Regions from separate parts of the Clavibacter phaseoli genome, predicted to be linked through region 1. Evidence: predicted binding sites of a transcription regulator. Region 1 holds the regulator's gene; the other holds the start of a gene.
What was found. Region 1 encodes LexA, which represses DNA repair genes until DNA is damaged. Its sites were predicted from a motif close to TCGAACANNTGTTCGA; they were not measured.
Positions count from the first base shown of each region.

Region 2: the regulator LexA is predicted to act here: its motif matches at 3,789-3,804, upstream of FGI33_RS05645 (DUF6504 family protein).

Region 1 is NZ_CP040786.1:654,844-670,266, forward strand. It holds gene miaB (tRNA (N6-isopentenyl adenosine(37)-C2)-methylthiotransferase MiaB) at 1-764, shown strand, start outside; gene miaA (tRNA (adenosine(37)-N6)-dimethylallyltransferase MiaA) at 761-1,684, shown strand; gene dapF (diaminopimelate epimerase) at 1,694-2,572, shown strand; gene FGI33_RS03065 (class I SAM-dependent methyltransferase) at 2,620-3,237, opposite strand; gene hflX (GTPase HflX) at 3,278-4,843, shown strand; gene lexA (transcriptional repressor LexA) at 4,929-5,609, opposite strand; gene FGI33_RS03080 (LysM peptidoglycan-binding domain-containing protein) at 5,971-6,357, shown strand; gene hisB (imidazoleglycerol-phosphate dehydratase HisB) at 6,467-7,075, shown strand; gene hisH (imidazole glycerol phosphate synthase subunit HisH) at 7,072-7,713, shown strand; gene priA (bifunctional 1-(5-phosphoribosyl)-5-((5-phosphoribosylamino)methylideneamino)imidazole-4-carboxamide isomerase/phosphoribosylanthranilate isomerase PriA) at 7,778-8,527, shown strand; gene FGI33_RS03100 (SseB family protein) at 8,524-9,291, shown strand; gene FGI33_RS03105 (DUF1844 domain-containing protein) at 9,351-9,818, opposite strand; gene infC (translation initiation factor IF-3) at 10,196-10,789, shown strand; gene rpmI (50S ribosomal protein L35) at 10,782-10,976, shown strand; gene rplT (50S ribosomal protein L20) at 11,023-11,415, shown strand; gene FGI33_RS03125 (TrmH family RNA methyltransferase) at 11,479-12,279, shown strand; gene FGI33_RS03130 (amino acid ABC transporter ATP-binding protein) at 12,433-13,221, shown strand; gene FGI33_RS03135 (glutamate ABC transporter substrate-binding protein) at 13,385-14,308, shown strand; gene FGI33_RS03140 (amino acid ABC transporter permease) at 14,428-15,075, shown strand; gene FGI33_RS03145 (amino acid ABC transporter permease) at 15,072-15,423, shown strand, end outside.
Region 2 is NZ_CP040786.1:1,207,202-1,222,624, forward strand. It holds gene FGI33_RS05625 (ABC transporter ATP-binding protein) at 1-586, opposite strand, end outside; gene FGI33_RS05630 (SOS response-associated peptidase) at 777-1,508, shown strand; gene FGI33_RS05635 (App1 family protein) at 1,546-2,643, shown strand; gene FGI33_RS05640 (aldo/keto reductase) at 2,724-3,593, opposite strand; gene FGI33_RS05645 (DUF6504 family protein) at 3,845-4,168, shown strand; gene pnuC (nicotinamide riboside transporter PnuC) at 4,298-4,996, shown strand; gene FGI33_RS05655 (GNAT family N-acetyltransferase) at 5,007-5,543, opposite strand; gene FGI33_RS05660 (LysR substrate-binding domain-containing protein) at 5,612-6,547, shown strand; gene FGI33_RS05665 (LCP family protein) at 6,561-7,817, opposite strand; gene FGI33_RS05670 (dienelactone hydrolase family protein) at 7,924-8,673, opposite strand; gene FGI33_RS05675 (glucose-6-phosphate dehydrogenase) at 8,762-10,129, opposite strand; gene FGI33_RS05680 (DNA polymerase III subunit alpha) at 10,244-13,666, shown strand; gene FGI33_RS05685 (FUSC family protein) at 13,738-14,784, shown strand; gene FGI33_RS05690 (alpha/beta hydrolase) at 14,781-15,423, shown strand, end outside.

The DNA of each region.
Region 1 (15,423 bases):
AGCTGCACATGCCGCTGCAGTCGGGATCCGACCGGATCCTCAAGGCCATGCGCCGCTCCTACCGGTCCGAGCGCTTCCTCGGGATCCTCGACCGGGTGCGCACGCGCATCCCCGACGCGGCCATCACGACCGACATCATCGTCGGGTTCCCCGGCGAGACGGAGGAGGACTTCCGAGAGACCCTCCGCGTCGTCGAGGCGGCCCGCTTCTCGTCCGCGTTCACGTTCCAGTACTCCATCCGCCCGGGGACTCCCGCCGCGACGATGGAGGAGCAGGTGCCCGCCGACGTCGTGAAGGAGCGGTACGGGCGCCTCACCGCGCTGCAGGAGCGCATCAGCCACGAAGAGAACCAGCGCGTGGTCGGCCGCACGGTCGAGGTGCTGGTGAGCGCGCACGAGGGCCGGAAGGACGGCGACACCCGCCGGGTCACCGGGCGTGCGCAGGACGGCCGCCTCGTCCACCTCGACGTCCCGGAGGGAAGCGGCGAGCCGCGCCCCGGCGACGCGGTCGAGGTCGAGATCACCCGCGCGGCGCCGTTCCACCTCATCGCGGACTCGGCGGACGGCGCTCCGCTGCGCATCCGCCGCACCCGCGCCGGCGACGCGTGGGAGCGCGCGCAGGCCGACTCCTGCGGCGTGCCGACGCCGCAGGCGGGCGCGGGATCAAGCGCCGGCGGGGCGCCGCGCGTCTCGCTCGGGCTGCCCTCGCTCCGCGTGCCCACGGCGGCCGGCGACGGATCCGCGCACCCGCGACACCGCGCGTGACCCCGATCGTCGCGGTCGTCGGCGCCACCGGCACCGGCAAGTCCGCCCTGTCCCTCGACATCGCGGACCGGCTGCGGTCCGAGGGCCGCGCGGCGGAGATCGTCAACGCGGACGCCATGCAGCTCTACCGGGGCATGGACATCGGCACGGCGAAGCTGCCCGAGGCCGAGCGGCGCGGCGTGCCGCACCACATGCTCGACGTCCTCGACGTGACCGCGGAGGCGACCGTCGCCGCCTACCAGGAGGAGGCGCGCGGGGTGATCAGCGGGATCCTCGAGCGCGGGGCGGTCCCGGTCCTCGTCGGCGGATCCGGCCTCTACGTCTCGTCGGTGCTCTTCGACTACGACTTCCCCGGGACCGATCCCGAGATCCGGCAGCGCCTCGAGCAGGAGCTCGCGGCGACCGGCCCGGGCATGCTGCACCGGCGCCTCCGCGACCTCGATCCGGTCGCGGCCGAGCGGATCGGCGCGCAGAACGGGAGGCGCCTCGTGCGGGCGCTGGAGGTCGTCGAGATGGCGGGCCCGCAGCCGGAGCGCGCGTCCGCCGAGCCGCAGCCGTGGCATCCCGCGCGGATCCTGGCGCTCACGCTGCCGCGCGAGGAGCTCGTGCCGCGGCTCGACGCCCGCGTGTCCGGCATGTGGGAGGACGGGCTCGTGGACGAGGTCGCGGGGCTGTTGCCCGCCGGGCTCGCCGACGGCGTCACCGCCTCCCGTGCCATCGGCTACGCGCAGGCGGCCAGGCAGCTCGCGGGGGAGCTGACCGAGGAGCAGGCGGTGGAGGAGACCCGCGCGCTCACCCGACGGTACGCGCGACGCCAGGTCTCGTGGTTCGGCCGCTACGCGGACGCCGTCCGGCTCGACGCCCGCGACGACCGCCTGCTCGAGCACGCGCTCGACGCTCTTCCGGCGACGCGCCCGTAGGCTGGCGGGATGGCAGACCTGCAGTTCACCAAGGGCCAGGGCACGGGCAACGACTTCGTGCTGTTCGCGGATCCCGCGGGCGAGATCGACCTGACCGACACCCAGGTGCAGGCGCTCTGCGACCGCCACTTCGGCATCGGCGCCGACGGCACGATCCGCGCGGTGCTCTCCAGCCGCATCCCCGAGGGCCGCGCGGCCCTCGACGAAGACCCGGACGCCGAGTGGTTCATGGACTACCGCAACGTCGACGGCAGCCCCGCCGAGATGTGCGGGAACGGCATCCGCGTCTTCACCCTCTTCCTCATCGAGAACGGGCTCATCGAGCTGCCCCCTGGCCGCACGATCCCGATCGGCACCCGCGCCGGCGTCCGGGACGTGCAGCGCAGCGGATCCGGCTTCCAGGTCGACCTCGGCCGCTGGGCGCTGGCGGGCGGCGAGCCGCTCGTGCGCGCCAAGGACCTGCAGGTCGCGCGTCCGGGCCTCGGCATCGACGTGGGCAACCCGCACGTGGTGGTCGCGCTGTCGAGCGAGGACGAGCTCGCTGAGGCGGACCTCGCCTTCGTCCCGCAGCTGGATCCGGAGCCCGCCGACGGCGCGAACGTCGAGCTCGTGGTGCCCGCGGATCCGCTCGTCGTGGACGGCGTGGGCCACATCACCATGCGCGTCCACGAGCGCGGCAGCGGCGAGACGCTGAGCTGCGGCACGGGCGCCGCGGCCGCGGCCCTCGCGACGCGGCACTGGGCGGGTGCTGCCGCACCGCACCAGTGGCGCGTGCAGGTCCCGGGCGGCGTGCTCGGCGTGCGGATGTTCCCGACCGAGGACGGCGAGCACGTCGGCCTCTCGGGTCCCGCTGAGCTGGTGTTCGACGGGGTCGTGGCGCTGGCCTGATCCGCTCGTCCCACCCCGGGACGCGGCGACCGGCGGCGGAGGATGGCCTAGGAGTCCGCGCCGCGGTGCACGCGGAGGACCCGGAAGCCCTTGTCGGACGCCGCGCGCGTCGTCTCGAGGCCCGCGGGCAGGGAGTCGACCAGCCAGCGCTGCAGCGAGTCGGATCCGAGGTTGCGCTGCACGACGAGCCAGGCGTCCGCGTCCGGCGCGAGGCGGGGCATCCAGTCGAGCAGGATCCCGTGCAGCGCCTCCTTGCCGACGCGGATCGGCGGGTTCGACCACACGGTGGCGAAGGGGAGGCCGGCGGGAACATCCTCGGGCAGCACGGCGTTGAGGTTCTCGAGACCGAGGGACCGGGCGTTCGCCCGCGTCAGCTCGAGCGCCCGCTCGTTCACGTCGACCGCCCACACGGTGGCCGACGGCGATCGCATCGCGAGATCGAGCGCCACGGGACCCCAGCCGCAGCCCACGTCCAGCAGATGCCCCTCGGCAGGGGGCGCGGGGACGTTGCGCAGCAGCACCAGGGTGCCCTGGTCGACGTGCTCGGGGCTGAAGACACCGCCGGCGGTCTCGACGTCGACCGTCCGTCCGCCCAGCTCGACCGTGATCGTGCGGGTGCGCAGGGGTCCGGCCGGCGACGAGGAGAAGTAGTGCGCGTCGGCCATACCGGGACGATACCGGACGCCGACGCTACGATGGGAGCACATGATCACGCACGACGAGCACGACCACGAGCCCGCGGACACGACGACGACGTCCACCGAGAACACCGACCGGGACGACGTCGTCGCGCGCGTCCTCGCCCGGGCGGATGACCGGTCCGCCGGCTACGCCCTCTTCCGCGGGTCCGGCGCGCAGGCGCTGTCCGCGGCCCCCGACACCGAGCAGGGCTCGGACGGCGACCAGAGCGAGCGCGCCGACCGGCAGGCGCTGCGCCGCGTCCCCGGCCTCTCCACCGAGCTCGAGGACGTCACCGAGGTCGAGTACCGGCAGCTGCGACTCGAGAACGTCGTGCTCATCGGCGTGTACTCGCAGGGGTCCGTCGACGACGCCGAGAACAGCATGCGCGAGCTCGCGGCCCTCGCGGAGACCGCGGGCGCGGTCGTCCTCGACGGCCTGCTGCAGCGCCGCCCCACGCCGGATCCGAGCACCTACTTCGGCCGCGGCAAGGCCGAGGAGCTGCGCGCGCTGGTCGCGGCGGTCGGCGCAGACACCGTCATCGCCGACACCGAGCTCGCCCCGAGCCAGCGGCGCGCGCTCGAGGACGTGGTGAAGGTGAAGGTCATCGACCGCACCGCCGTGATCCTCGACATCTTCAGCCAGCACGCCAAGAGCCGCGAGGGCAAGGCGCAGGTCGAGCTCGCCCAGCTGCAGTACCTCCTCCCGCGCCTCCGCGGATGGGGCGACTCGATGTCGCGCCAGGCGGGTGGCCAGGTCGGCGGCGCGGGCGCGGGCATGGGATCGCGCGGACCCGGTGAGACGAAGATCGAGCTCGACCGCCGGCGCATCAACACGCGCATGGCGCGCCTCCGCAAGCAGATCGCCGCGATGAAGCCCGCCCGCGACACCAAGCGCGCCAACCGCGACCGGCACTCGGTGCCCTCGGTCGCGATCGTCGGCTACACCAACGCCGGGAAGTCGTCGCTGCTCAATCGGGTGACGAAGGCGGGCGTGCTCGTCGAGAACGCGCTGTTCGCGACGCTCGACGCGACCGTGCGAAAGACGGAGACGGATCAGGGCCAGCTCTACACGCTGGCCGACACCGTCGGCTTCGTGCGGAACCTGCCGCACCAGCTGGTCGAGGCGTTCCGCTCGACGCTGGAGGAGCTCGCCGACTCCGACGTGCTCGTGCACGTCGTCGACGCCTCGCACCCGGATCCCGCGGCGCAGCTCGCGACCGTGCACGAGGTCATCGCGGAGGTGGACGCCTCGTCCATCCCGGAGATCGTCGTGTTCAACAAGAGCGACCTCGCCTCGGACGGCGACCGCGTGGTCCTGCGCGGCCTCGCCCCGCAGGGCGTCTTCGTGTCGGCCCGCACGGGCGAGGGCGTCGAGGAGCTGCGTCGCCGCATCGCGGAGCTGCTCCCGCAGCCGACCATCGAGGTCGACCTCCTGGTGCCCTTCGAGCACGGCGAGATCGTCGCGATGCTCCACGACGGGGCGAAGGTCCTCGAGACCGCGTACGTCGAGGAGGGCACGCGCGTGCGCGCGCTCGTGACGGCCGAGCAGCAGGCGCAGGTCCAGGCGTACTCGGTGGTCCCCGCGGTCTGATCCGCGCCGCACCACCGCGCACCGCGCGCACGAGAGCGGCCGGCCCACTGGGGGACCGGCCGCTCTCGTGCGTCGTGCGCGGGGATCAGACCGAGCGCATGACCGCCACGACCTTGCCGACGACCTCGGCGAAGTCGCCGAGGATCGGCTCGAAGGCGCTGTTGCGGGGGAGCAGCCACGTGTGGCCGTCGCGCTGGCGGAACACCTTGACCGTCGCCTCGTCGTCGAGCATGGCGGCGACGATGTCGCCGTTCTCCGCGGTCTTCTGCTGGCGGACGACCACCCAGTCGCCGTCGCAGATCGCCGCGTCGATCATGGAGTCGCCGACGACGCGGAGCATGAAGAGGTCGCCCTTGCCGACGAGCTGGCGGGGGAGGGGGAAGACCTCCTCGACCATCTGCTCCGCGGTGATGGGGATGCCGGCGGCGATGCGGCCGACCATGGGCACCATGGCGGCGTCGCCCACGGGCGTCGACGGCTCTCCGCTCTCCGCGGCGCCGGTGCCCGGCAGGTCGATGAGCACCTCGAGGGCGCGCGGCCGGTTCGGGTCGCGACGGAGGTAGCCGGAGAGCTCGAGCTGGTTGAGCTGGTGGGTGACGCTCGAGAGCGACGCGAGGCCCACGGCGTCGCCGATCTCGCGCATGCTCGGCGGGTAGCCCTGGCCGGCGATGGTGCGCTGGATGAACTCCAGGATCGAGATCTGCTTGTCGCTGAGGCTCTTGCGGCGCCTCGTCGCGCCGCCTCCCGCCGCTCGCTCGTCCGTCATGCCACGGCCCGCCTCTCGTCGCCGACGCCGCCGCGGGGCGGTCGACCCGGCGGGCCGACGCCCTCGCGGGGGCGATGTCGGTGGTGCCCGGTGGAATGGACACCAGGCACTCGAAACTGTATCCAGCCGGGGCACCTCGTACAAACACCTGTTCGAGCGTGTCGCGCGCCTGGGGGCCGGATCGAGGCGATGAGGGCTTGCGGAGGGCTGGTTTCGAATGTATGTTCGGAACACAGCTTCGCACCCGGCTCTCCCGGCCGAGAGCCGGGTGCGAGCTGCCCGACCCGCATCGCATGCCGTACCGCACTGCACCGCCGAGCGCGTCGCGCCGACGCCCCACCGTCTCGCACGAGAGGTCACCATGAACACCGCAGCCACCACCCCCGGAACCACCGCCTCCGCCGTCGCACCCGTCGCGGAGGCCGCCGTCGCGCCCCGCACGCGCCTGCGCATCACGCGCCGGGGCCGCGTCGTCCTCACCGCGCTCGTCGCGACCCCGCTCGCGCTCGGCGCCGGGCTCGTCGCCCTCAACGGCGGCGCGGCCGTCGCGTCGAAGGACGCGTCGGGCACCGCGTTCGAGTACGTCACCGTGTCGAGCGGCGAGTCCCTCTGGGACCTCGCCGAGGAGATCGCGCCGTCGGCCGACCCGCGCGACGTCATCGCGTCGGTCGTCGACCTCAACCGCCTCCCCTCGTCGGATGTCGCGGCCGGCCAGCAGCTCGCCGTCCCCGCCCAGTACGCCCACTGAACCCGCGCCGCCGCGTCTGCGCGGCGAGCGCGCACGGGGTCCGTCGTCGCTCCCGGTGGCGGCCGGGAGCGCGGCGGTACGACGGGATGCGATCGGTAGCATGGGACCCATGAGCACCCTCGCGCGCACCGCGCACGTCACGCGGCAGACCAGCGAGTCCCGCATCGACCTCCAGCTCGACCTCGACGGCACCGGTGCCTCCGAGATCAGCACCTCGGTCCCGTTCTACGATCACATGCTCACCGCGTTCGCGAAGCACTCGCTCACCGACCTGAAGGTCACCGCCACGGGCGACACGCACATCGACGTGCACCACACCGTGGAGGACGTGGGGATCGTGCTCGGGCAGGCCATCCGCGAGGCGCTCGGCGACAAGTCCGGCATCGCCCGCTTCGGCGACGCGCTCGTCCCGCTCGACGAGGCCCTGGTGCAGTCGGTCGTCGACATCTCCGGCCGTCCGTTCCTCGTGCACTCGGGCGAGCCCGCCGGCTTCGAGATGCACCTCATCGGCGGTCACTTCACCGGATCCATGGTCCGCCACGTCTTCGAGGCCATCACCTTCCACGCCGGCCTGACCGTGCACGTCACCGTGCTCGGCGGGCGCGACCCGCACCACATCGCCGAGGCGGAGTTCAAGTCCTTCGCGCGCGCGTTCCGCCTCGCCAAGGAGCTCGACCCGCGCGTCTCCGGCATCCCGTCCACCAAGGGCGCGCTGTGACGCGGCCCTCCGTCGTCGTCCTCGACTACGGGAGCGGCAACGTCCACTCCGCGGTCAAGGCGCTCGAGCTGGCCGGCGCGGACGTCGAGCTGACGGGCGACCCGAAGCGGGCGCACGAGGCCGACGGGCTCCTCGTCCCCGGCGTCGGCGCGTTCTCGGCCGTCATGACCGCGTTGCGGGCGGCCGGCGGCGACCGCGTCGTCGACCGCCGCCTCGCCGGCGGCCGCCCGGTGCTCGGCATCTGCGTGGGCATGCAGGTCATGTTCGACCGCGGCGTCGAGCGCGACGTCGACGTCGCGGGCCTGGGGGAGTGGCCGGGCACGGTCGACCGCATCGAGTCGGACGTGCTGCCGCACATGGGCTGGAACACCGTCGAGGTGCCCGAGGGGTCCGCGCTGTTCGCGGGCCTCGAGGACGAGCGCTTCTACTTCGTGCACTCCTACGCCGCGCGCACGTGGGGCATCGACCCGCTCCCGCCGCTGCCGGCGCCCCGCGTGACGTGGGCGACGCACGGCGAGCGCTTCGTCGCCGCGGTCGAGAACGGCCCCCTCACCGCCACGCAGTTCCACCCCGAGAAGTCGGGGGCGGCCGGGATCCGGCTGCTCGCGAACTGGCTCGGCACCCTCCGCGCCGCCTGACGCCCGCATCCGCATCCGCCGTCGCCGACGGCCCCGCCCGAACGCCCGAACGATGGAAGGCCCCATGAGCGAGTTCACCAGCACCCCCCGCCTGACCCTCCTGCCCGCCGTCGACGTGGCGGGCGGCCAGGCCGTCCGCCTCACGCAGGGCGCGGCCGGCACCGAGACCGGCTACGGCGATCCCGTCGACGCGGCCCGGGACTGGGCCGAGCAGGGCGCCGAGTGGCTGCACCTCGTCGACCTCGACGCCGCGTTCGGCCGGGGCGACAACCTGTCGGTCATCTCCCGCGTGATCCGCGCCATCGACGGCGTGCAGATCGAGCTGTCCGGCGGCATCCGCGACGACCGGTCGCTCGACGTGGCGCTGGAGAGCGGCGCGACGCGCATCAACCTGGGCACGGCTGCGCTGGAGAACCCCGAGTGGGCCGCCAGCGTCATCGCGCAGCACGGCGAGGCCGTGGCGGTCGGGCTCGACGTCCGGGGGCGCACGCTCTCTGCGCGCGGCTGGACCCAGGACGGCGGCGACATCTGGGAGGTGCTCGAGCGGCTCGAGGACGCCGGATGCGCGCGCTACGTCGTCACCGACGTCACCAAGGACGGCACGCTCCAGGGCCCGAACCTCCAGCTCCTCCGCGACGTCCTCGAGCGCACCGAGCGCCCGGTCGTCGCCTCCGGCGGGGTGTCGAGCCTCGACGACATCCAGGCGCTCCGCGAGCTCGTCCCGCTCGGCCTCGAGGGGGCCATCGTCGGCAAGGCCCTGTACGCCGGCGCCTTCACGCTCGGCGAGGCGCTCGACGTCGCCGGGGATCGATGACCGGATCCGCTCCGCACGCCGACTCGGCCGGGACGCCCTGGGCCGGCCGGTCGTTCGAGCCCACGCCCTTCCCGGACGACGACGGCTCCGCGCCGCCCGCCCTCGCCGACGCGCTCGCACGCCACGGTCGCGGTGAGGTCGGCCCAGCCGTGGTGGTGGACGCGCTCCGCGACGCGCGCCTGCTGATCCCGCTCGTGGCGCGCCTCGGCGAGGAGGGCGAGGGAGCCCACGGGCTGAAGGCCGACAAGAGCGCCGAGCTGTCGATCATCACGGTGGCCGGACCCGACGGGCGCACCGTGATGCCGGTCTTCACGTCCGTCGCCGCGATGGGCAGGTGGAACGCGAAGGCCCGGCCGGTGCCCGCCGACGCCGTCCGCGTGGCGCTGGCCGCCGCGAGCGAGGAGACCGACCTCGTGGTCGTCGACCCGATGTCGGACACCGAGTTCGTGCTGCGCCGGCCCGCCGTCTGGGCGGTCGCGCGGTCGCTGCCGTGGATCCCGAGCCCCGAGGATCCCGAGGTCGTCGCGGCGCTGGAGGCGAGCGTCGTCGAGGAGCCGGCGGTCGTGGCGCTGAGCACCGCGCCGGGCGATCCGCGCGCGCGCCTCGAGGGCCCGGAGCTGACGATCGAGCTGGAGCTCGTCGACGGCCTCGACCGCCCGGCGCTCGACGCGTTGCTCGCTCGGCTGCAGGGGGAGTGGTCCCGGAGCGCGGTGCTCGCGGACCGGGTCGACAGCATGGGTCTCCGGATCACCTCGGCCCGCTGAGGCACGAGCCGCGCTCCACCGCCGAGGCGGCGCCGGGCGCGACGTGCGAGGCCGGTGCTCTAGGAGACCGGCCCGGTGTACTTCTCGCCCGGTCCCTTGCCGACGGCGTCGGGGTAGGGCGAGGCCTCTCGGAAGGCGAGCTGCAGGGACCGGAGTCCGTCGCGCAGGCTGCGCGCGTGCTGGTCGCCGAGCTCCGGCGACGCGGCGGTGACGAGGCCCGCGAGCGAGATGATGAGCTTCCGCGCCTCGGCGAGGTCGGTCTGCGTGGCGGGGTCGTCGGCGAGCCCGCACTTCACGGCGGCGGCGCTCATGAGGTGGACGGCCGTCGTCGTGATGACCTCGACGGCGGAGACCTCCGCGATGTCGCGCGCGTACTGGTCGGCGACGAAGTCCGCCGTGTCGTCGTCGGCGACACCCGCGGCGCCGGCGCCGGCGCCGGCGCCGGTCGCGGCGGGCTCCTCGAAGCGGTGCACGTGGGAGTCGGCCGGTCCTGCGGACGCGGGGTCGGGCTGGGTCTGGTCGGTCATGTCTGTCCTCGGGCTGGGTGGCGGTGCCGGATGGCGGCGGAGGCGGCGGGAGCCCGTCGTGGCCCGCCCTTCCGGGGCGGGGTCGGCGTCTGCTATGCTGATCGACGGCTCCGGGGCTGTCACAGCCCCGGTTCGAAAGAGGATTGATCTCCCACCCGCGCTTGACCGCCTCCATAGGTTACCGGGTCGATTTCGCTCCCCCGTCCGAAGGGCCCCTCACCGGGACCGCACGACGGGAGCCCCGCACACGCGGGGAAAGGGCGTGTTGCCGAGTACGACGGATCCGTCGCACCCTGGTGAAGAACCCTCCTCGTCTCGAATCCGAGCGGCTCCCCGAGAGCCGCCGGGCCACCCGAAGACACGAATAGGAGCAGTCCATCAGCGATCCCCGTACCAACGATCGAATCCGAGTTCCCGAGGTTCGCCTCGTTGGCCCAGCAGGCGAGCAGGTCGGCGTCGTATCCATCGACGTCGCACTCCGGCTCGCGCAGGAAGCCGACCTCGACCTCGTCGAGGTCGCGCCCAATTCCAAGCCCCCCGTGGCGAAGATCATGGACTACGGCAAGTTCAAGTACGAGGCCGCGCAGAAGGCCAAGGAAGCGCGTCGCAACCAGGCGAACACCATCCTCAAGGAGGTGCGCTTCCGCCTGAAGATCGACAAGCACGACTACGAGACCAAGCGCAAGCGCGCCGAGGGCTTCCTGCAGGACGGCGACAAGGTCAAGGCCATGATCCTGTTCCGCGGGCGCGAGCAGTCGCGTCCGGACCAGGGCGTGCGACTGCTCAAGATGTTCGCGGAGGACGTCGCCGAGTTCGGCAGCGTCGAGTCCACCCCCACGATCGACGGCCGCAACATGGTCATGGTCATCGGACCGCACAAGAACAAGTCCGAGGCCAAGGCCGAGGCCAACGCGAAGCGCGACGCCACCAAGGCGAGCGCTCGAGAAGCGAGAGAAGAGAACAATGCCTAAGCAGAAGACCCACTCGGGTGCCAAGAAGCGTTTCAAGGTCACCGGCACCGGCAAGATCATGAAGCAGCAGGCGGGCATGCGGCACAACCTCGAGGTCAAGTCCTCCGGGCGCAAGGCGCGACTCAACCAGGACCAGCCGCTGGCCAAGGCCGACATGAAGGTCGCCAAGAAGCTCCTCGGCCGCTAGGCCCCTCGTCGTCCGCGACACCTGAACTCGAATAGGAATCACTGAAATGGCAAGAGTCAAGAGGGCCGTCAACGCCCACAAGAAGCGTCGGGTCATCCTCGAGCGCGCCGCCGGCTACCGCGGGCAGCGCTCGCGCCTGTACCGCAAGGCCAAGGAGCAGGTCACCCACTCCCTCGTCTACGCGTACCGCGACCGCCGCGCCAAGAAGGGCGAGTTCCGCCGCCTCTGGATCCAGCGCATCAACGCCGCGGCCCGTGCGAACGGTCTCACGTACAACCGCCTGATCCAGGGCCTCTCGCTCGCCGGCGTGCAGGTCGACCGCCGCATCCTCGCGGAGCTCGCGGTCCACGAGCCCGCCACCTTCGCGTCGCTCGTGCAGACGGCCAAGGCCGCCCTGCCCGCGAACACCTCGGCCCCCAAGGTCGCGGCGAACGCGTAGCGCATCCCGCCCCACCGCCGACGGCGCGTCCCCGACCGGGGGCGCGCCGTTAGTGTTGGGGCCATGCTCGACAACCCCCGCTCCCCGCGTGTCCGTGGCGTCGCCAAGCTCGCGAAGCGGGACGCGCGCGCCGACACGGGCCTCTTCCTCCTCGAGGGACCGCAGGCCGTCTCCGAGGCGCTCGCCTTCCGGCCCGACCTCGTGCTGGAGCTGTTCGCGACGCCGACGGCCCTCGACCGCTACCCCGACCTGGCGCGCGCCGTCCGCGAGTCGGACGTCGAGGTGGAGTTCGTCACCGAGGACGTGATCGCGTCCATGGCCGACACCGTCACCCCGCAGGGCGTCGTCGGCGTGTGCCGGCAGTTCCCGACCTCGCTCAAGCAGATCCTCGGCGACGAGCCCCGCCTCATCGCGATCCTCGAGGAGGTGCGCGACCCCGGCAACGCGGGCACCATCATCCGAGCGGCCGACGCCGCGGGCGCCGACGCGGTGATCCTCACGGGCCGCTCCGTCGACCTGTACAACCCCAAGGTCGTGCGCGCGACGACGGGCTCGCTCTTCCACCTGCCGGTCGCGATCATGCCCGAGCTCGATGCCGTGCTCGAGCGCGTGAAGGCGGCCGGGCTGCAGGTGCTCGCCGCGGACGTGAAGGGCGACGACCTCCTCGCGGAGCGCACGTCGGGCGGCCTCGCCGCGCCCACCGCGTGGCTGTTCGGCAACGAGGCCCGCGGCCTCCAGGACGAGCACCTCGCCCTCGCCGACCGTGCCGTCGTCGTGCCGATCTACGGCCAGGCCGAGTCGATGAACCTCGCGACGGCCGCGTCCGTCTGCCTCTACGAGTCGGCGTTCGCGCAGCGCGCCTGACCCGGCGGACCCACCGACACCTGACGCCCGCTCGGCGGTCGCGGCCGGACCCGCACCCGCCCTGACCGGCCGAAACGCGGCCCCCGCGTCACGATGGGGTGACGATGCCCCGCGGAAACGCGGACGAAACACCGTCATGGATATGGTGTTCGCATGGAGCAGAGCCCGACGGCGGACCCCGCCTCGCCCGCCGCAGCAGCGGTCGGCGAGCCCCTGGTCGTCGTATCCCACGTCAACAAGCACTTCGGGGACCTGCACGTCCTCAAGGACATCTCGACCACGGTGAACCGCGGCGAGGTCGTCGTCGTCATCGGCCCGAGCGGGTCCGGCAAGTCGACGCTGTGCCGCGCGATCAACCGGCTCGAGACCATCGACGACGGCACCATCACGATCGACGGCCAGGACCTCCCGTCCGAGGGCGCCGAGCTCGCGCGCCTCCGCGCCGACGTCGGCATGGTGTTCCAGTCCTTCAACCTCTTCGCGCACAAGACCGTGCTCGAGAACGTGACCCTCGGGCCGATCAAGGTGCGCAAGCAGGGCAAGGCCGAGGCGGAGAAGCGGGCGATGGAGCTCCTCGACCGCGTCGGCGTCGCCAACCAGGCGCAGAAGATGCCGGCCCAGCTCTCCGGCGGCCAGCAGCAGCGCGTCGCGATCGCGCGCGCGCTGGCGATGGACCCGAAGCTGATCCTCCTCGACGAGCCGACCTCGGCGCTCGACCCCGAGATGATCACCGAGGTCCTCGACGTCATGGTCGGCCTCGCGAAGGACGGAATGACGATGATGGTCGTCACCCACGAGATGGGCTTCGCCCGCAAGGCCGCGGACCGCGTGATCTTCATGGCCGACGGCGCCATCGAGGAGGACACCACCCCGCAGGCGTTCTTCGACGACCCGCAGAGCCCCCGCGCGAAGGACTTCCTCTCGAAGATCCTCGCCCACTGACGCGCGCGGAGGGCACGCGCCCTCCCGCCCGCCGCATCCGGACGCCGCCGAGGCAGGCGCGTCCGGGCGCCGCACCACCGGCACGACACGCACCACGCACCACGCACCACGAGCGATCCCCATCGCCTCCGTCATCCACCTCACCAGCAGAGAAACGGGAACCATGAAGAACAGGAAACTGACCATCGCCGCGGCCGCCGCGATCGTCGTCGTCGCCCTCACGGGCTGCGGCGCCGCGGGCAGCGCGTCGAACAGCGGGATCGATGCCGGCACGAACGCCCCCGAGAACGGCGACGGCCCCTACAAGCTCGAGCTCGCCGAGGACCCGACCTTCGACGAGGGCACCACGATGGCGCGCCTGGCCGCGGCCGGCGAGATGAAGGTCGGCACGAAGTTCGACCAGCCGCTGTTCGGCCTCGCGGGCCTCGACGGCAAGCCCGCGGGCTTCGACGTCGCGATCGCCGCGCTCGTCGCCAGCAAGATGGGCATCCCCTTCGACGGCATCACGTTCACGGAGACGGTGTCCGCCAACCGCGAGCCCTTCATCCAGAACGGCTCGGTCGACGCGGTCGTCGCGACCTACACGATCAACGACAAGCGCAAGGAGGTCGTGGACTTCGCGGGCCCGTACTACGTCGCCGGCCAGGCGCTCATGGTCCTCGCGGACGACACCACGATCAACACGCCCGAGGACGTCCGCGGCAAGCAGGTCTGCTCCGTCGCCGGATCCACCCCCGCCGCGAACATCGCCGACACGTACGGCGCGATCGTCGTGCCCACCGACGTCTACAGCAAGTGCCTCGACCCGCTGCGCAACGGCCAGGTCTCCGCGGTCACGACCGACAACGTGATCCTCTCCGGCTTCATCGCGCAGAACGAGGGCGAGTTCAAGCTCGCCGGCGACGGCGAGACCTTCACCGAGGAGCCCTACGGCATCGGCATCGCCAAGGACGACGAGGCGTTCCGCACGTTCATCAACGACACGCTGCAGGAGGCCTACGACGACGGCACCTGGGCGCGCCTGTTCGAGGCGACGGCCGGCACGGTCATCGACACGCCGGAGCCCCCGGCGATCGACCGCTACTAGTCCCACCCGGGTCCCGCGTGCGCCGAGGCGCGCGCGGGACCCGTCCCCTGTCCGGGCGCGACGAGCCCGGATCCGACCATCGCCCGGCCGCGCCGGGTGCAGACGATAGGAGGTGCGCCGTGGATGTGATCCTCGACAATCTCGACGTGTTCCTGCGGGGGTTCGGCGGCACGCTGCGCCTCCTCCTCACCACGGTGCTGTTCGCCCTCCCGCTGGGCATCCTGATCGCCGCGATGCGGATCTCCCCGGTCGCGAGCCTGCGGGCCACCTCCACCGTCTACGTCGAGCTCCTGCGGAACACGCCGCTGCTGCTCGTCTTCACGTTCTTCAGCGTCGTGATCACCTCGATCTCCGGCGCCCTCCCGTTCATGACGGCCGCGGTGCTCGCGCTCACGCTCTACACGGCGCCGTTCTTCGCCGAGGCGATCCGCTCCGGCATCAACAGCGTGCCCGTCGGCCAGGCCGAGGCCGCGCGCAGCATCGGGCTCACGTTCTCGCAGACGCTCGGGCACGTGATCCTGCCGCAGGCGCTCCGCACGGTCGTGCCGCCGCTGATCAACGTCGTCATCGCGCTCACCAAGAACACGTCGATCGCGGGCGCGTACTTCATCTACGAGCTCTTCAACGTGGGTCGGGACGTCGCGAACGCCAACGGGAACGCCGTCGTCTGGGTGTTCGTGGGCGTCGCGTTCTTCTACCTCATCATCACGGTCCCGCTCGGCCAGCTGGCGGACCACCTCGAGAAGCGAGTGGCGGTCTCCCGATGAGCCAGGTCCTCTACGACGTGCCCGGCCCGAAGGCCCGCCGTCGCTCCCGCATCCTCTCCGTCGTCACGGGCGTCATCGTCGTGGCGGTGCTCGCCTTCGCCGCCGTGAAGCTGCAGCAGGCCGGGCAGTTCAGCCCCGACATCTGGCTCGTGCTCAACGACCCGCTCGTCTGGGGCCTGCTGCTCAACGGCCTGTGGGTCGTGCTGCAGTCGGCCGCGGTCGCCGCCGTGCTCGCGATCCTGCTCGGCATGGTGCTCGCGCTCCTCCGGATGAGCGAGCACCGCGTGATCCGCTACGCCGTCACCGTCGTGCTCGAGTTCTTCCGCGGCATGCCCGTGCTGCTGATGA
Region 2 (15,423 bases), 550 kb from region 1:
TGTCGTGCGTCACGAAGACGACGGTCTTGTCGAGCTCGGTGCGCAGGCGGATGAGCTCCTTCTGCAGGTCGTCCCGCACGAGCGGGTCGACGGCGCCGAACGGCTCGTCCATGAGCAGGATGTTCGGGTCGACGGCGAGGCCGCGGGCGACGCCGACGCGCTGCTGCTGGCCGCCGGAGAGCTGGGACGGGTAGCGGTCGGCCATCGAGCGGTCGAGGCCCACGGTGTCCATGAGCTTGAGGGCGCCCTCGCGCGCCGTCCGCTTGTCGACACCGGTGAGCCGCGGCACGGTCGCGATGTTGTCGACGACCTTGCGGTGCGGCAGGAGGCCGGAGTTCTGCATCACGTAGCCGATGCTGCGGCGGAGCTTCACGGCGTCCTGCGACGCGATGTCGGTGCCGTCGATCTCGATGCGACCCGAGGTGGGCTCGACCATCCGGTTGATCATCCGCATGAGGGTCGTCTTGCCGCAGCCCGAGGATCCGACGAGGACCGTGGTGGTCTGCGAGGGGACGACGAGGCTGAAGTCCTCGATCGCGAGCGTGCCGTCCGGGTACTGCTTGCGGACGTGGTGGAACTCGATCATGGTGGCTCATTCCTCGTATGCGCTACGAATCGACACTTGCCAGGTCCTCCAGCGAACCACGCCGGCGCCGGAACGGTCGCACCGGGTCGTCCGCTGTCGCCACTTCGTAACAAATGGGGCTTCCGCGGACAGTCCCCGGATGGCTCGCTGGCGTCGGTCGGCGTCGGACGCGTCCGCCAGGATGGAGGGCATGACGCGCATCCTCGCCCGGGCCACGACCGCCGACGACCTGGTCGGGCTGCTCGACGTGGATCACGCGGGCGACGCCGTCCCCGCGCCCTCCTGGCGCATCGTCCCCGGCGGGCGCGTCGCGGTCGTCGTCGACACGCTGCCGCGCCGGGCCGAGGGCGACACCGAGGACCAGGTGCCCGTGCGGCGCCTCGAGTCCGCGCGGTGGGGGCTCGTGCCCGCGGGATCCCCGGGGCCTGACCAGGGCCCGCCCCTCGCCGAGGTCCCCGCCGAGCAGCTCGCCTCCCGGCCGGAGCTCCTGCAGGCGCTCGTGTCCCGGCGCGCGGCGATCCCCGTCACGGGCTACTACGAGCACCACGAGACCGACGACGGCCTGCGCACCCCCTACCTCGTCGGCGCGGGCGAGGGCACGGTCCTCCTCGCCGCGCTGTACGAGTGGTGGCGGGATCCCGCGCGCGCCGCCGACGACCCGGCCCGCTGGGTGCTCAGCTGCGCGGTGCTCACCCGGCCGGCGGCCGGCACGGTGGAGGCGCTCGCGGAGCGCATGCCCGTCGTGCTCTCCCCGGACGTCGTCGAGGAGTGGCTCGATCCCACGGCCGAGGGCTCCCCCGACCTGGTGCGGGCCGTCGCCGCGCAGGCGGAGGACGTGATCGAGGAGCTCGCGATGGACGAGGTCGGCCCCGGGATCGACCAGGGCGCGCCGGACACGGCGGAGCTCGCGCGGCCCGTGTGACGACGGGCCGGCTCCCCGCGTCTGGTTGACTGGGCGCGTGGCCCCCTCCTCGAAGAAGAAGAAGCACGCGACCCGCACGCTCCTCGAGTCACCGGCCGCCGCACCCGTGCTGCACCGGGCGGCGCGCATCGAGGACCGCATCCACGAGATCCGCGAGGGCCGTGCCCGCAAGCGCGGGCTGAAGGCGACGGTCATCCCCTACGCCGGCTACGGATCCGTCCGCTGGGTCCGCGTCCTCTGCCGCGTCCTCCTCACCGACCCGAAGAGCAAGCGCGCGCTGGCCGGCGACAAGGTCGTCCGCGGCTGGCGGAGCTTCACGAGCGTGCCGCTCACCGACGTCGACGTCGTCGTCGAGATCGACGGGACCGAGCACCACGTGCGGGCCGACCGCGGCGGCGTCGTCGACCAGGTCGTCGAGGCCACCCTGCCGAGCGGCTGGCACACGATCCGCATCCGGTCCGAGGGGTCCGAGACCGTCGAGGCGCCCGTGTTCATCGTCGGCGACGACGTGCGCACGGGGATCCTCAGCGACGTCGACGACACCGTCATGGTGACCGCGCTCCCCCGGCCGTTCCTCGCCGCCTGGAACACGTTCGTGCTCGACGAGCACGCCCGCACGCCCACGCCGGGCATGGCGGTGCTCTACGAGCGGCTGCGCGTCCGGCACGCCGGCGCGCCCGTCCTCTACCTCTCGACCGGCGCGTGGAACGTGGCGCCGACGCTCACGCGGTTCCTGTCGCGGAACCTGTACCCGCCGGGCCCGATCCTCCTCACCGACTGGGGCCCCACGGTCGACCGCTGGTTCCGCAGCGGCATGGAGCACAAGCGGCTCAACCTGAAGCGGCTGGCCGAGGAGTTCCCGCGCGTGAAGTGGATCCTCGCGGGCGACGACGGCCAGCACGACGAGCTCCTCTACGGCGAGTTCGCGGAGCAGCACCCCGACAACGTGAAGGTCGTGCTCATCCGGCAGCTCAGCGCGGGCGAGGCCGTGCTCGCGGGCGGTCGGGCCAAGGCCGAGAAGCGCGCGCTCGACAGCTCCGTGCCGTGGGTCTACGCGCCCGACGGCGCGAGCCTCCTCGCCCAGCTCGACGACCTCGGGCTCGCGGACGACTCGGGCACCCGCATCGGGTCCTAGCCCGCGGCCGACGCACGAGGGCGCCACGCACGAGGGCCCCGCAGGAGCGATCCTGCGGGGCCCTCCTGCGTGCGGGTGGATCAGACGGCGTCGGTGAGCGCCTGGAACTCGTCGTCGGTGAGCTCGATGCCCGCCGCGGCGATGTTGTCCTCGACGTGCCCGACCGACTTGGTGCCGGGGATCGGCAGCATGACGGGCGAGCGGCGCAGGAGCCACGCGAGCGCGAGCTGCGAGGCGCGCGCGTCGTGCTGCTTCGCGAGGTCGTCGAGCGGGCCGCCGTCCTTCGCGAGCTCGCCGGTCGCGAGCGGGAACCACGGGATGAAGGCGAGGCCCTCGGCCTCGGCGTAGTCGAGCAGCGGCTCGGCGTCGCGCTTGGCGAGGTTGAAGAGGTTCTGCACGGAGACGATCTCGGCGATCTCGCGCGCGGCCTTCACGTCGTCGACCTGCACCTCGGAGAGCCCGATGTGGCGGATCTTGCCCTCGGACTGCAGGTCCTTGAGCACGCCGATCTGGTCGGCGAGCGGCACGGCCGGGTCGATGCGGTGCAGCTGGTAGAGGTCGATGCGCTCGAGGCCGAGGTGGCGCAGGCTCAGCTCGGCCTGCTGGCGCAGGTACTCGGGGCGGCCGACGGGCTGCCAGTCGCCGGGGCCGGGGCGCGTGAGCCCGCCCTTGGTCGCGATGACGACGTCGTCGGCGTACGGGTGGAGCGCCTCCTTGAGGAGCTCCTCGGCCACGAACGGGCCGTAGGAGTCGGCGGTGTCGAAGAACGTGACGCCGAGCTCGGCGGCGCGCCGGATGACGCGGACGGCCTCCTGCGGGTCCTCGGGGGCGCCCCAGACGCCCTCGCCGGTCAGCTGCATGGTGCCGTAGCCGAGCCGGACGACGGGCAGGTCGCCGCCGATGGTGAAGGTGCCGGAGGCGCCGGCGGGGCGGGTGGTGGTGTCGGTCATGTGGACCCTCCTCGGGTGTCGATGACGAGGGGGCGTCTGCCGCCCTCGGGACCCTGGTGCCAACGCGGCGACCCGCCGATCCATGCCCGATGCGCGCGATCCGGACACGACCCTCAGCCTCCGGTCGAGGGTGAGGTGGATCCGCCCGCTCCCCTCGTGGATGTCGGCGGGCGTTCCTACACTCGGATCAGACGTTCGAACATCCGTTCGAATGCAGGAGCGCGGCCGGCGCGGGCGAGAGGAGCGGCACCATGCGGATCGACGAGGACGTGGAGGTCGAGCTCTCGGGCGACGGATCGCCGCTGCGGTTCACCTGGCGGGGCGTGGTCTACGGGGTGGTGAGCTCGCCCGAGCGGTGGATCGCGCGGGTCGACTGGTGGCAGCGCACGGGCCGCGCGCCCCGCGGCGCGAGCGCCCACCTGCTGGAGCTGCGGATGTGGCGCGTCGAGGCCGTGCCGCTCACCACGGGCGCACGCCGGGTCGACGGCTCGTTCGACCTGAGCGTCGACGCGCGCGGCCGCTGGTCGCTCGTCACCGCGTCGGACGAGGAGCTCGACGTGCGCCTGTTCGCCTGAGGCCGCCCCCTCGCCGGGTGCCGGGCGGCCCGGGGAATAGCCGGGGGCGCCCGCGCCTTCACCCCATCGGCGCCGCGCACGGCGCCCGCACGCAGGTCACCCGGACCGCGGCGCACGGAGGGATCCCGCATGGCGGCACTCGAGTGGCTGTTCGACGCGCAGCTCCGCATCGGCGACCAGACCATCCTCTGGCGCGAGATCGTCGGCAACCTCTTCGGCCTCGCCAGCGCGCTCGGCGGCATGCGCCGCAAGGTGTGGGCGTGGCCCGTCGGCATCGTCGGCAACGTGCTCCTGTTCACCGTCTTCCTCGGCGCCGTCTTCGGCACGCCGAACCCCGTGAACCTCCTCGGCCAGGCCGGCCGCCAGGTCATGTTCATCGCCGTGTCGGTCTACGGCTGGTACCGCTGGCAGCAGGCCAGGCACGGCGGCGCGCCCGTCGTCCCGCAGTGGGCGTCCGGTCGCGAGCGGATCCTGCTCGTGGTCGCGCTCGTCGGCGGCACCGCGATCCTCACGCCCGTCTTCCGCGCGCTCGGCTCCTACGAGCCCGTGTGGGCCGACGCCTGGATCTTCGTCGGCTCGCTCCTCGCCACCTACGGCATGGCCAAGGGCTGGGTCGAGTTCTGGCTCGTGTGGGTGGCCGTCGACCTCGTCGGCGTGCCGCTGCTCGTGAGCGCCGGCTACTACGCGTCCGCCTTCATGTACGTCTTCTACGGCGCCTTCACGCTCGCGGGCTTCTTCGTCTGGATGCGCGCCCGCGGCACCGACGCGCCAGCGGTCGAGACGGCCTTCCCGGACCCGCGGATCGTCGAGGCGCCCGCCGAGCGCTGACGAAGACGCGTCAGTCGCGCTCGGCCCCGGGCCCGTCGCCGAGGTCGTGCCGCATGAACACGCTGGCCCGCGCGTAGGGCATGTGCCCGACCTCCGCGGGCGGCACGTGCCGGAACCCCACGCTCTCGTAGAGGTGGACGGCCGCCGGCAGGTCGACGCTGCTGCCGAGCACCACGGCGCCCGCTCCCCGTCGTCGCGCCTCGTCGAGCGCGGCGAGGAGCAGCTTCCGCCCGGTCCCCCGCCCGCGGACGGACGCGTCGACCGCCATCTTCGCGAGCTCCCACAGGCCGTCGCCCTCGGGGATCAGGGCGACGCATCCCACGACGCGGTCCCCGTCGCGGGCGAGGAGCACCGCGCCGCCGCGGTCGACGACCTGGCCGCGCGGGTCGGCCAGCACGCGCTCGTCGTCGGGCTCGAGCGCGAACAGCGTCGTGATCCAGGCCTCGTTCAACGCGCGGAAGGCGCGGGCGTCGGCGTCGTCGACGAGCGGCGAGATCTCGATCGGGGCGGATGCAGGTGCGGACGGGCTCTCGGCGTGCGTGCTCATGGATCCAGCATCTCCGCCGCCGCGGGCCGAGTCCAATATGGAAGACGTCGCTCCGATAGCGTTCGTGAATGGATCTCGACCTCCGCCTCGTCCGCTCCTTCCTCGCCGTCGCCGACGAGCGGCACTTCGGCCGGGCCGCGGAGCAGCTCGGCATCGCCCAGCCGGTGCTCTCCCAGCAGGTGCAGCGCCTCGAGCGCCGGCTCGGCGTGGCGCTGCTCGTGCGCACCTCCCGGAGCGTCGCCGTCACGCCGGCCGGCGCCGCGCTGCGGGATCGCGGGCGCGCGCTGCTCCGGCAGGCCGAGGCCGGGCTCGACGAGGTGGCGCGCATCGCCCGCGGGGACGCGGGGCGGCTCGACCTCGGCATGGTCCACTCGACCGTCGCGATCCCGGCGGAGCGGACCGGGCCCGTGGAGAGCATCCGGCGGTTCCGCGCGCATCACCCGGACGTCGAGGTGCGGGTGCGCGAGGGCTTCACGGTCGACCTGATGGAGGCGCTGATCCGGGGCGAGCTCGACGTCGCGATCGTGCGGGACCCGGATCCGGCGGACGGCGTCGACCTCGCGGAGCTCCTCACCGAGCCGTTCGCGGCGGTCGTGCCGGCCGCGCATCCGCTGGCCGCCCTGCCCGCGGTGGACGCCGCCCTCCTCGCCGACGAGCCCTTCGTGTTCCCGCCGCGACGCGCGAGCGACGACGCCTACGCGCGGAACCTCGAGCCCGTCACCGAACGGGGCCGGATCGTGCGGGTCGTCCAGGAGGGGTCGACGTGGACCATGATCATCCACCTCGTGGGGGCGGGGCTCGGCGTGACGATCGCCCCGCGGAGCGCGACGGTCGGCGCGCCGGACACGGTCCGCGTCGTCCCGCTCCGGGACTCGCGCGCGACCTCGACGGTGCACGTCGCGACGCGCGCCGACGATCCGAACCCCGTCGTGCGGGCGTTCCTCGCGGCGCGCGCGACGGAGGCCGCCCCGGATCCGGCCTCGCGAGGACGGTCGGCGCGCTGACGGCGGCGCCGGATCAGCCCTGCCCGTTGGAGCAGGTGCTCTGCGCGGCGGTCTGGCCGGTGATGCTCGGGTCGAGCACCTCGGCCGTCGCGGTGGGCGGCGTCGTCGACCCGCCGGTCGGCGGCGCGGTCGTGGCGGGCGGGGTCGTGGCCCCGTCGGCGGGCACGCTGCCGGACTCGTCGGACGTCGCCGCCTGGCCGAGCGAGAAGTCCGCGTCGGACGCGAGGAGGCCCACGAGCTGCGCGGCGGCCGCCTCGTCCGGCTGGACCCGCCCGTTGGCGAGCACCGTGCCCGGGTACTGCAGGAACACGACGTCGTCGAGCGGGATGTCCTTGAAGGTGAGCGCGACCGAGACGAGCGTGTCGAGGTCGGCGAGCGACGTGGACAGCTGCATGTTGTCGACCACCGCGCGCGCGATGCCGTAGAGCTTGGCGGGGTTGGTGAGGGTGTCGGTGCTCTTGATGGTGCGCACGAGAGCGCTCAGGAACACCTGCTGGTTGCCGATGCGCGAGATGTCGCTGCCGTCGCCGACGCCGTAGCGGGTGCGGAGGAACTGCACGGCGTCCTTGCCCTGGAGCGTGTGGAGGCCGGGATCCAGCGACAGGTCGGTCTTCTTGTCGTAGATGCCGTTGGCCACGCAGACCTCGACGCCGCCGACGGCGTTGGACATCTCGACCACGCCGTTGAACTGCACGACGCCGCCGTAGGGGATGTCGAGCCCGGTGAGGCCCTCGACCATCCGCACGGTGCACTCGAAGCCGCCGCGCGACAGCGACTCGTTGAGCTGGGCGCGCGAGCTGGCGGCGTACTTCGTGCCGTCGGGGCCCTCGCACTCGGGGATGGGCACGAGCATGTCGCGCGGGAAGGAGATGACCGTCGCGCGGCTGCTGTCCTCGCTGATGTGGAGCAGCATCGTGACGTCGTTGAGGGTGGCCGTGCCCACGTCCTTCGCGGCGCCGTATCCGTCGCCCTGGCCGGCGCGGCTGTCGCTGCCGACGATGAGGATGTTCGCGCCGCCGTCGATGCCGCCGAGCGACGGCGGCATGGTCTGGCCGCCCGAGATGTCGACCGTGTTGTCGGCGACGGTGCGGGAGAGGTCCCAGGCGGCGATGCCCACGACCGAGAGCGTGCTCACGAGGGCGACCGCCACGGTCGCGGCGATGCCCTTCATCACGGTGCGTCCGGCGCTCGGGGTGCGGAGCCGGCCGTGCCGTGCGATGCCGCGGACGCGGGCCCGGTCGGAGCGGGTCCTCTGGGGGGCGTGCTGCATGGGGGATCTCTCGTCGCCGGGCGGGGAGCGCCGGGCGCGGGCACCCGGATCCTCCACAGGGTAGCCGAGGGCGGTGGAGAGTCCGCTCGGCGCGCGGGCCCGTGCGCTAGGCGCCCGTCCGCTCCTCGCCGCGCAGGTGGGCGTCGAGAAAGGCGTCGATCCGCCGCCACGCGTCCGCCGCCGACGCGGGCTCCGGGCCCATGCCGACCGCGCGCAGCACCGGGCGGAGCGGCCGGGGACCCATCTCGGCCTCGTTGAGGAAGGAGTGCCCGGCGGCTGCGTACTCGCGCACGTCGTGGTCGATGCCGTGCGCCACGAGGGCGGCCTCGAGGCGGTCGGCGGACCCCGCGAGCTGCCGGTCGCGGCCGCCGTAGCTCGCGACGATCGGGCACGCGCCGTCGAGCACGCCGTCGAGGTCCTCGGGCAGCATCCCGTAGTTGACGCTCGACGCGTCGAAGCCCCGGGAGGCCGCGGCCAGGGCGAACCCGCCGCCCATGCAGAACCCGATGACGCCGACGCGCCCGGTGCAGTCGGCGCGGGCGAGGAGGGCGCGGCGGGCGGACTCGACGTCGACGAACGCGCGGCCCTCCCCCGCTGCCAGCGTCCGGAATGTCGCGACCAGGCAGCGGCGCGCGCCGCCCGCGGAGAAGAGGTCGGGCATGAGCGCGAGGAAGCCGGCCTCGGCGAGGCGCTCGGCCTGGCGGCGCATGACGTCGGTGACGCCGAAGGCCTCGTGCACCACCACGACGGCGGGCCAGGGGCCCTCCCCGTCCGGCACCGCCAGCACGCCGTGGAGGCCGGGCGACGCCCCGGGCGCGGCGGCGGGCAGGGGGATCTCGGTGAGGGTCACGGGCATGCCCTCACGCTAGGACGCGACGAGGGCGCCGCCGCCGGGAGGCGACGACGCCCAGGGAGCCGTCATGCGGGAGGTCGACGTGGGGCGGTCAGCGCCAGGCGGTCGGCCCCGCGGATCCCGCGCGGTACTCGGCCATGGGCACGCGGTCGCCCTTCCAGGCGCGCATGACGGGCGCGACGATGCGCCAGCACCGCTCGGCCACGTCGCCGCGGACCGAGAGGCGCGGATCACCCGCGAGGATCCCGTCGAGCACCTCGCCGTACGGGGTGAGCTCGGGCTGGGCGAACTCCGCGCGGAACGTGGATTGCGTGAGCGTGAAGGGCTCGCCCGTGCCGTCCATCGTGACCTCGAGCGAGATGCCGTCGGGCTTGAGGTCGATGATGAGCCGGTCCGGTCGGGCGGAGCCGTGGAGGCCCCGCGGCAGGTGCGCCACCGGCTTGAAGGTGACGACGATGCGCTTGGACGCCTCCTTGAGGGCCTTGCCCGAGCGCAGGCGGAACGGCACTCCCGCCCAGCGCGCGTTCGCGACGCCGAACGTGACCTCGGCGAGCGTCTCCGTCTCGTTGGCCGGATCCACCCCCTCCTCCTTGGCGTACGCGGGGATGCGCGTGCCGTCGACCGTCGCGCCCGTGTACCGGGCCCGGCGGCTGTGCGCGACGGGGTCGTTGTCCCACACCTCGGTGGCGCGGAGGACCGAGGCGATGTTCGAGCGCAGGTCGTCCGGGTCGATGCTCGCGGGCGGCTCCATCGCGAAGACCGCGAGCACCTGCAGCAGGTGGCTCTGGATCATGTCGACGAGCGCGCCCGACTTGTCGTAGTAGGCGGCGCGGCCCTCGAGCGCGAGCGTCTCGTCGTAGAGGATCTCGACCTTCTCGATGTCCCGGGCGCTCCACACCGACTCGAAGAAGCGGTTGGCGAAGCGCAGCGACACGAGGTTGAGCACCGTGGAGAGGCCGAGGAAGTGGTCGGTGCGGTGGATGCGGTCCTCCGGCACGAGCTTCAGCAGCTGGCGGTTGAGCTGCGCGGCGCTGCGGCTGTTCGAGCCGAACGGCTTCTCGAGCGCCAGCGTGGTGCCCTCCGGCAGGTCGAGCTTCTCCAGCTGCTCGCACACCGCGATGGAGATGGCCGGCGGCAGCGCGAAGTAGAGGGCCGGCGCGCCCTCGCACGCCTCGAGGATGCGCTTCAGGTCGTCGAGGTCGGTGGGGTCGGCCTGGATGTACTTGGTGGACGAGACGATGCCCGCTGCCCGGCGTCCCGTGGCGTCGACCGAGTCGAACGCGGTCTTGACCGTCTTCGTCCACTCCTGCGGGCTGCGTTCGCTCCGTCCGGTGCCGATGAGCTGGATCCTGCGCCCCCGATCGCTCGCCACGAGGCTGCCGAGACCCGGCAGGAGGAGGCGTTCCGTGAGGTCGCCGCTGGCGCCGAGGATGACGAGGGTGGAGGGTTCGCTGGTCATCCTCCGAGACTACGGGTCGCGGCTGCCGGGCAGCCGACCTACACTGGGCGAGTCGAACATCCGTTCGAACATCGCGCCCGGGGAGGGCGCGGGCGGACATCGAGGGAGGCGCGCGTGAGCTTCACCCACCTGCACGTCGCGTCCGCCTTCTCCGCCCACTTCGGCACCTCGGCGCCCGAGGCGCTCGTCGACCGGGTCGCGTCCGAGGGCGCGCCGGCCGCGGCGATCACCGACCGCGACGGGCTGTACGGCGCCGTCCGCCACATCCGCCGCTCCATCGCCCAGGGGGTCTCCCCCGTCGTCGGCGCGGAGCTCGGGCTCACGGGCGAGCACCCGGGACGGATCACGGTGCTCGCGCACGGCGGCACGCGCGGGCAGGGCTGGGCGGCGCTCAGCCGGCTCATCAGCGCGAGCCACGGGCGCGGCACGGCGAGGAGCACCGCCCGGAGCGCCCAGGCCGGCATCGCGCGCTCCCGGCCGCCCGCGTTCCTGCTCGGCGAGGAGGGGCCGGTCGGCACCGTCATGCTCGGGCCCGACTCGGACGTCGGCCGCGCCGTCGCGGCGGGCGACCACGCGCTCGCGTCCCGCCACCTAGCCGAGTGGGCCCGGCTCCTGCCCGGCGCGGTCGTGGTCGAGGTGGTCTGCCACTTCACCGAGCCCGGCGAGTCCGCGAGCCTCCGGCACGCCGCCCGCATGCTCGAGCTCGCCGACGCCCACCGCGTCCCCGCGGTGCTCACCAACGCCGTGCGCTACCTCGAGCCCGACGACGCGCTCACGGGCGACGTGCTCGACGCCGCCGGCACGCTCCGGCCGCTCGGGTCGTTCCGCCCGCAGCCCAACGGGCAGGCGTGGCTGAAGACCCCGGCCGAGATGCAGGAGATCGCCCGGGAGATCGCGGGCACGTCGGCGCTCGACCGTCGGGCCGGCGAGGCGCTGCTGCGCGCCACCGAGGAGCTCGCCGACCGCTGCCGGCTGGATCCCGACGCCGACCTCGCCTGGCGGAAGCCGAAGCTGCCGGAGAAGTCGGTCATCGGGGTGACGGGCGACCCGGACGAGGCGCTCTGGCGGAAGGCCGAGGCCGGCGTCACCGAGCGGTTCGGGCACGTGGACGAGTCGATGCGGCAGCGCGTGCTCGCCCGCATGCGCACCGAGCTCCAGACCATCACGGGCTTCGGCTTCGCCACCTACTTCCTCACGGTCGCCGACGTCTGCGCGCTCATGCGCGACATGGGCGTGCGCAACCAGGCGCGGGGATCCGGCGCGGGCAGCCTCGTCAACTACCTGCTGCGCATCTCCAACGTCGACCCGCTCGAGCACGACCTGCTCTTCGAGCGCTTCCTCGGCAAGGTCCGCTCGACGCTGCCGGACATCGACATCGACGTGGAGTCCGCGCGCCGGCACGAGGTCTACCACCGCGTGTTCGAGAAGTACGGCAGCAACCGGGTCACCCTGCTGTCGATGCAGAACACGTACCGGGCCCGCGGCGCCGCGCGCGACGCCGGGCTCGCGCTCGACCTCGACGAGCAGCAGATCGACTTCATCGCCAAGAACATCTGGCGGTTCAACGCGCGCGAGTTCCGGGCGGTGCTCGAGACGAAGCCCGAGCTCAAGCCCATCGCCGACCTCGTGCGCGACGACCCCAGCATCGACCTGCTGGTCGACCTCACCGAGCGGCTCGACCGGCTCCCTCGGCACATCTCCATGCACCCGTGCGGCGTGATCCTCGGCGACTCCGACCTGCTCAGCACGAGCCCCGTGCAGCCGAGCGGCATGGGCCTGCCGATGAGCCAGTTCGACAAGGACGACATCGACGACATGGGGCTCCTGAAGCTCGACATCCTCGGCGTGCGGATGCAGAGCACCATGGCGTACGCGCTGGAGGAGATCCACCGCATCCACGGCACGCGCTCGGCGGTCGCGGGCGGCGTCCCGGTCGACGCGCGCTACGTGCACCGCGACGGGCGCATCGAGCTCGACGAGATCCCGCACGACGACGAGGAGACCTTCGCGGCCATCCGCACCACGCACACGCTCGGCATGTTCCAGATCGAGTCGCCCGGGCAGCGCGAGCTCATCGGCAAGATGCAGCCGGACGTGTACGAGGACCTCATCGCCGACATCTCGCTGTTCCGGCCGGGCCCCATGAAGGGCAACATGGTCGCGCCGTTCCTCGACACGAAGCACGGCATCACCCGGCCCGACTACCTGCACCCGCGCTTCGCGCCGTTCCTCGCGCCCACGTTCGGCGTCGTCATCTACCACGAGCAGGTCATCCGGATCTTCGCCGACTGCATGCAGGTCTCCCTCGCGGAGGCCGACGAGCTGCGCCGCAACATGGAGCGCATGGACACCGTGGTCGAGGCCGCGTTCCGGGAGCGCACCGCCCTGCACGTCGACGGGCGCACGGGCCGGCGCCCCTTCTCGGACGCCGACGTCGAGCGCATCTGGAAGGCGCTCAAGGGCTTCGGCTCGTTCGGGTTCTGCAAGGCGCACGGCGCCGCGTTCGCGCTGCCCACGTGGCAGAGCGCGTGGCTGAAGACGCACTACCCGGCGGAGTTCCTCGCGGGGATCCTCACGCACGACCCCGGCATGTACCCCAAGCGCCTGCTCCTCACCGAGGCGCGTCGCATGGGCGTGCCCGTGCTGCCGCTCGACGTCAACCGGTCGACCGGCGTCTACCGCGTGGAGCGCGTCGAGGGCGAGGGGACGACGGGGCGCACGCGCATCGGCGAGCTGGGGATCCGGCTGTCGCTGCAGGACGTGCACGGGATGAGCCAGGCGGAGCTGGAGCGGATCGAGCGGGGCCAGCCCTACGACTCCATCAGCGACTTCTACGCGAAGGCGCAGCCGTCGCGCGCGCTGCTCGAGCGGCTGGCCGCCGTGGGCGCGCTCGACTCGCTCGCGACGGACGAGGCCGACCGGGCGGCGCGCGGGGCCGCGTCGCGCGGCGACGTGATGGCGTTCGCGCGCCGGCTCACGGCGCGGGCGGCCCGTCCCGCGGATCCGGCCGGCCAGCTGCCGCTCTTCGTCGACGACCGCGACCTCATCCCGCGCGGCTCGCCCGACCCCGACGGCCGCGCGCGCGTCGCCGCCGAGCTCGACATCCTGCAGATGGAGGTCACCGAGCACGTGCTGGAGAGCTACCGGCCCATGCTCGACGAGCTCGGGGTCATCCCGGCGAGCCAGCTGCTCGAGGTGCGCAGCGGCTCCGAGGTGGTGGTCGCGGGGATCCGCATCGCCACGCAGACGCCGCCCATGCGCAGCGGCAAGCGCGTGGTCTTCATCAGCCTCGACGACGGCACGGGCTGCTCCGACTCCACCTTCTTCGACGAGGCGCAGCAGAAGGCCGGGCCCATGCTCTTCGGCACGAGGCTGCTCGTCATCCGCGGGCGCACCCGGCGCACGGGCGAGCGCGGCGTCTCCATCCAGGCGGAGGACGCGTGGGACCTCAAGGAGATGTGGGCGCGCTGGCAGGACGCGAGGCGGCAGGGCGGCGGCGGGGCCGACGGGATGGACGACGCGGCCCAGGTCGCCTGAGGCCCCGGTCGCCCGGTGTCCTCCGCCCGCGGGATGATGGATCCACCCGAGACCGCCGCCGGAGGCCGCACGTGCGCATCACCACGACCGTCCGCACCACCACGCGCATCCCGTTCGTCCAGGTGGTCAAGACCTCGGTCGCCGCGATCATCGCCTGGTTCGTCTGCATCGCCCTGCTGCCCGCGCAGCTGCCCATCTTCGCGACCATCGCGGCGCTGCTCGTGGTGCAGCCGAGCATCAACCAGACCTTCGGGAAGGCGGTCGAGCGCAGCCTCGGCGTGATCACGGGCGTGCTGCTCGCGCTCCTCCTCGGGCTGGCGCTCGGCACGTCGAGCTGGGTGGTGCTCCTCGCGGTCGTCGTCGCCGTGCTGGTGGGCTGGGTGTTCCGGCTGACGCCCGGGTCGAGCACGCAGATCCCCATCAGCGCGATGCTCGTGCTCGCCATCGGCCAGCTCTCGCCCGTCTACGCGGTCGACCGCATCGTGGAGACGATCCTCGGCGCGGCCATCGGCGTGGTCGTCAACATCGCGATCGCCCCGCCCGTGCTGCACGAGGCGAGCCGGCGCGCCGTGGTCGGCCTCGCGGGCGACTGCGCCGCGGCCCTCGATCGGCTGGCGGGGGCGCTGTCCGAGCCGGTCGACCGCGACGAGCTCGACCGCATGCTCGCCCGCGCCCGCGAGCTGCGGCCGCTCCACACGAAGGCCGTCGCCGAGGTCGACCGGGGGCTCGAGAGCCTCACCCTCAACCCGCTCCGGCGGCGGCACCGCGCGCTGCTCGAGGCCGACCGGGAGCTCCTCGCGACGCTCACCGTGCTCGTCAACCGCGTGGTCGGCATGACGCGCGCCGTGCACGACCGCTACGACCCGTCGCTCGCCGAGGAGCCCGTCGTCCGCGGCATCGCGACGGAGCTGACGCGCGCGGCCCACGACGTGCGGCTCCTCGCCGAGCACGCGCTGCCGGGCGACGGCCGCGCGGGCGGCGCCGACGGGCGAGAGGAGCCCGCGCTCACGGCCCCGCTCGTGGTGCTGCAGCCGAGCGAGGAGCACTGGATCCTCATCGGGTCGCTGCTGGAGGACATCCGCCGCATCCGCTCGGAGATCATCGGCGGCGCCGAGTGACGGGGCCCCTGCCCGGATACAGCCCGCTCGAGCTGGACGCGGATCCCGCCGCCTCCGGCCTCGCGCGCGGCAGCACCCCCACCGGCCTCGGCGTCGTGCGGCACCACCACGCCGCGGTCCGCGGATCCGACACGGCGACGGTGATGCTGCACGGCGCCGCCGGATCCTGGACCACCTGGACGCCGCTGATCCGCACCGCCCGCGAGGCGGGCGTCCCGTTCGCCGACGTGGTCGCGATCGACCTGCCGGGGTGGGGCGGCTCCCCGCTCGACGCGACCGACGACCAGGCGACGGTCGACGCCATCGCCGACGCCGTCCGCGCGGTCGTCGACGGCCTCGGCTACGCGCGCTGGCGGCTCGTCGGCCACTCGATGGGCGGCTTCATCGCGCTGCACCTGGCCGCGCGCGACCCCGACCGCGCCGTCTCCGTGGAGCTCGTCTCGCCCACCACGTACTCGGTCATCGCGAGCGTCGCGCATCCCGTGCGGGAGTTCCGCCTCATCCCGGGCTTCACCATGATGCTCGGCGTGATGCGCACCATGCGCCGGCTCGGCCGCCCCGGCACGGCGCTCATCCGCGGCGTCGGCCGCATCCGGCTGATGCGCGCGATCGCGCTGCCGCTCTTCGCGCACGGCTGGA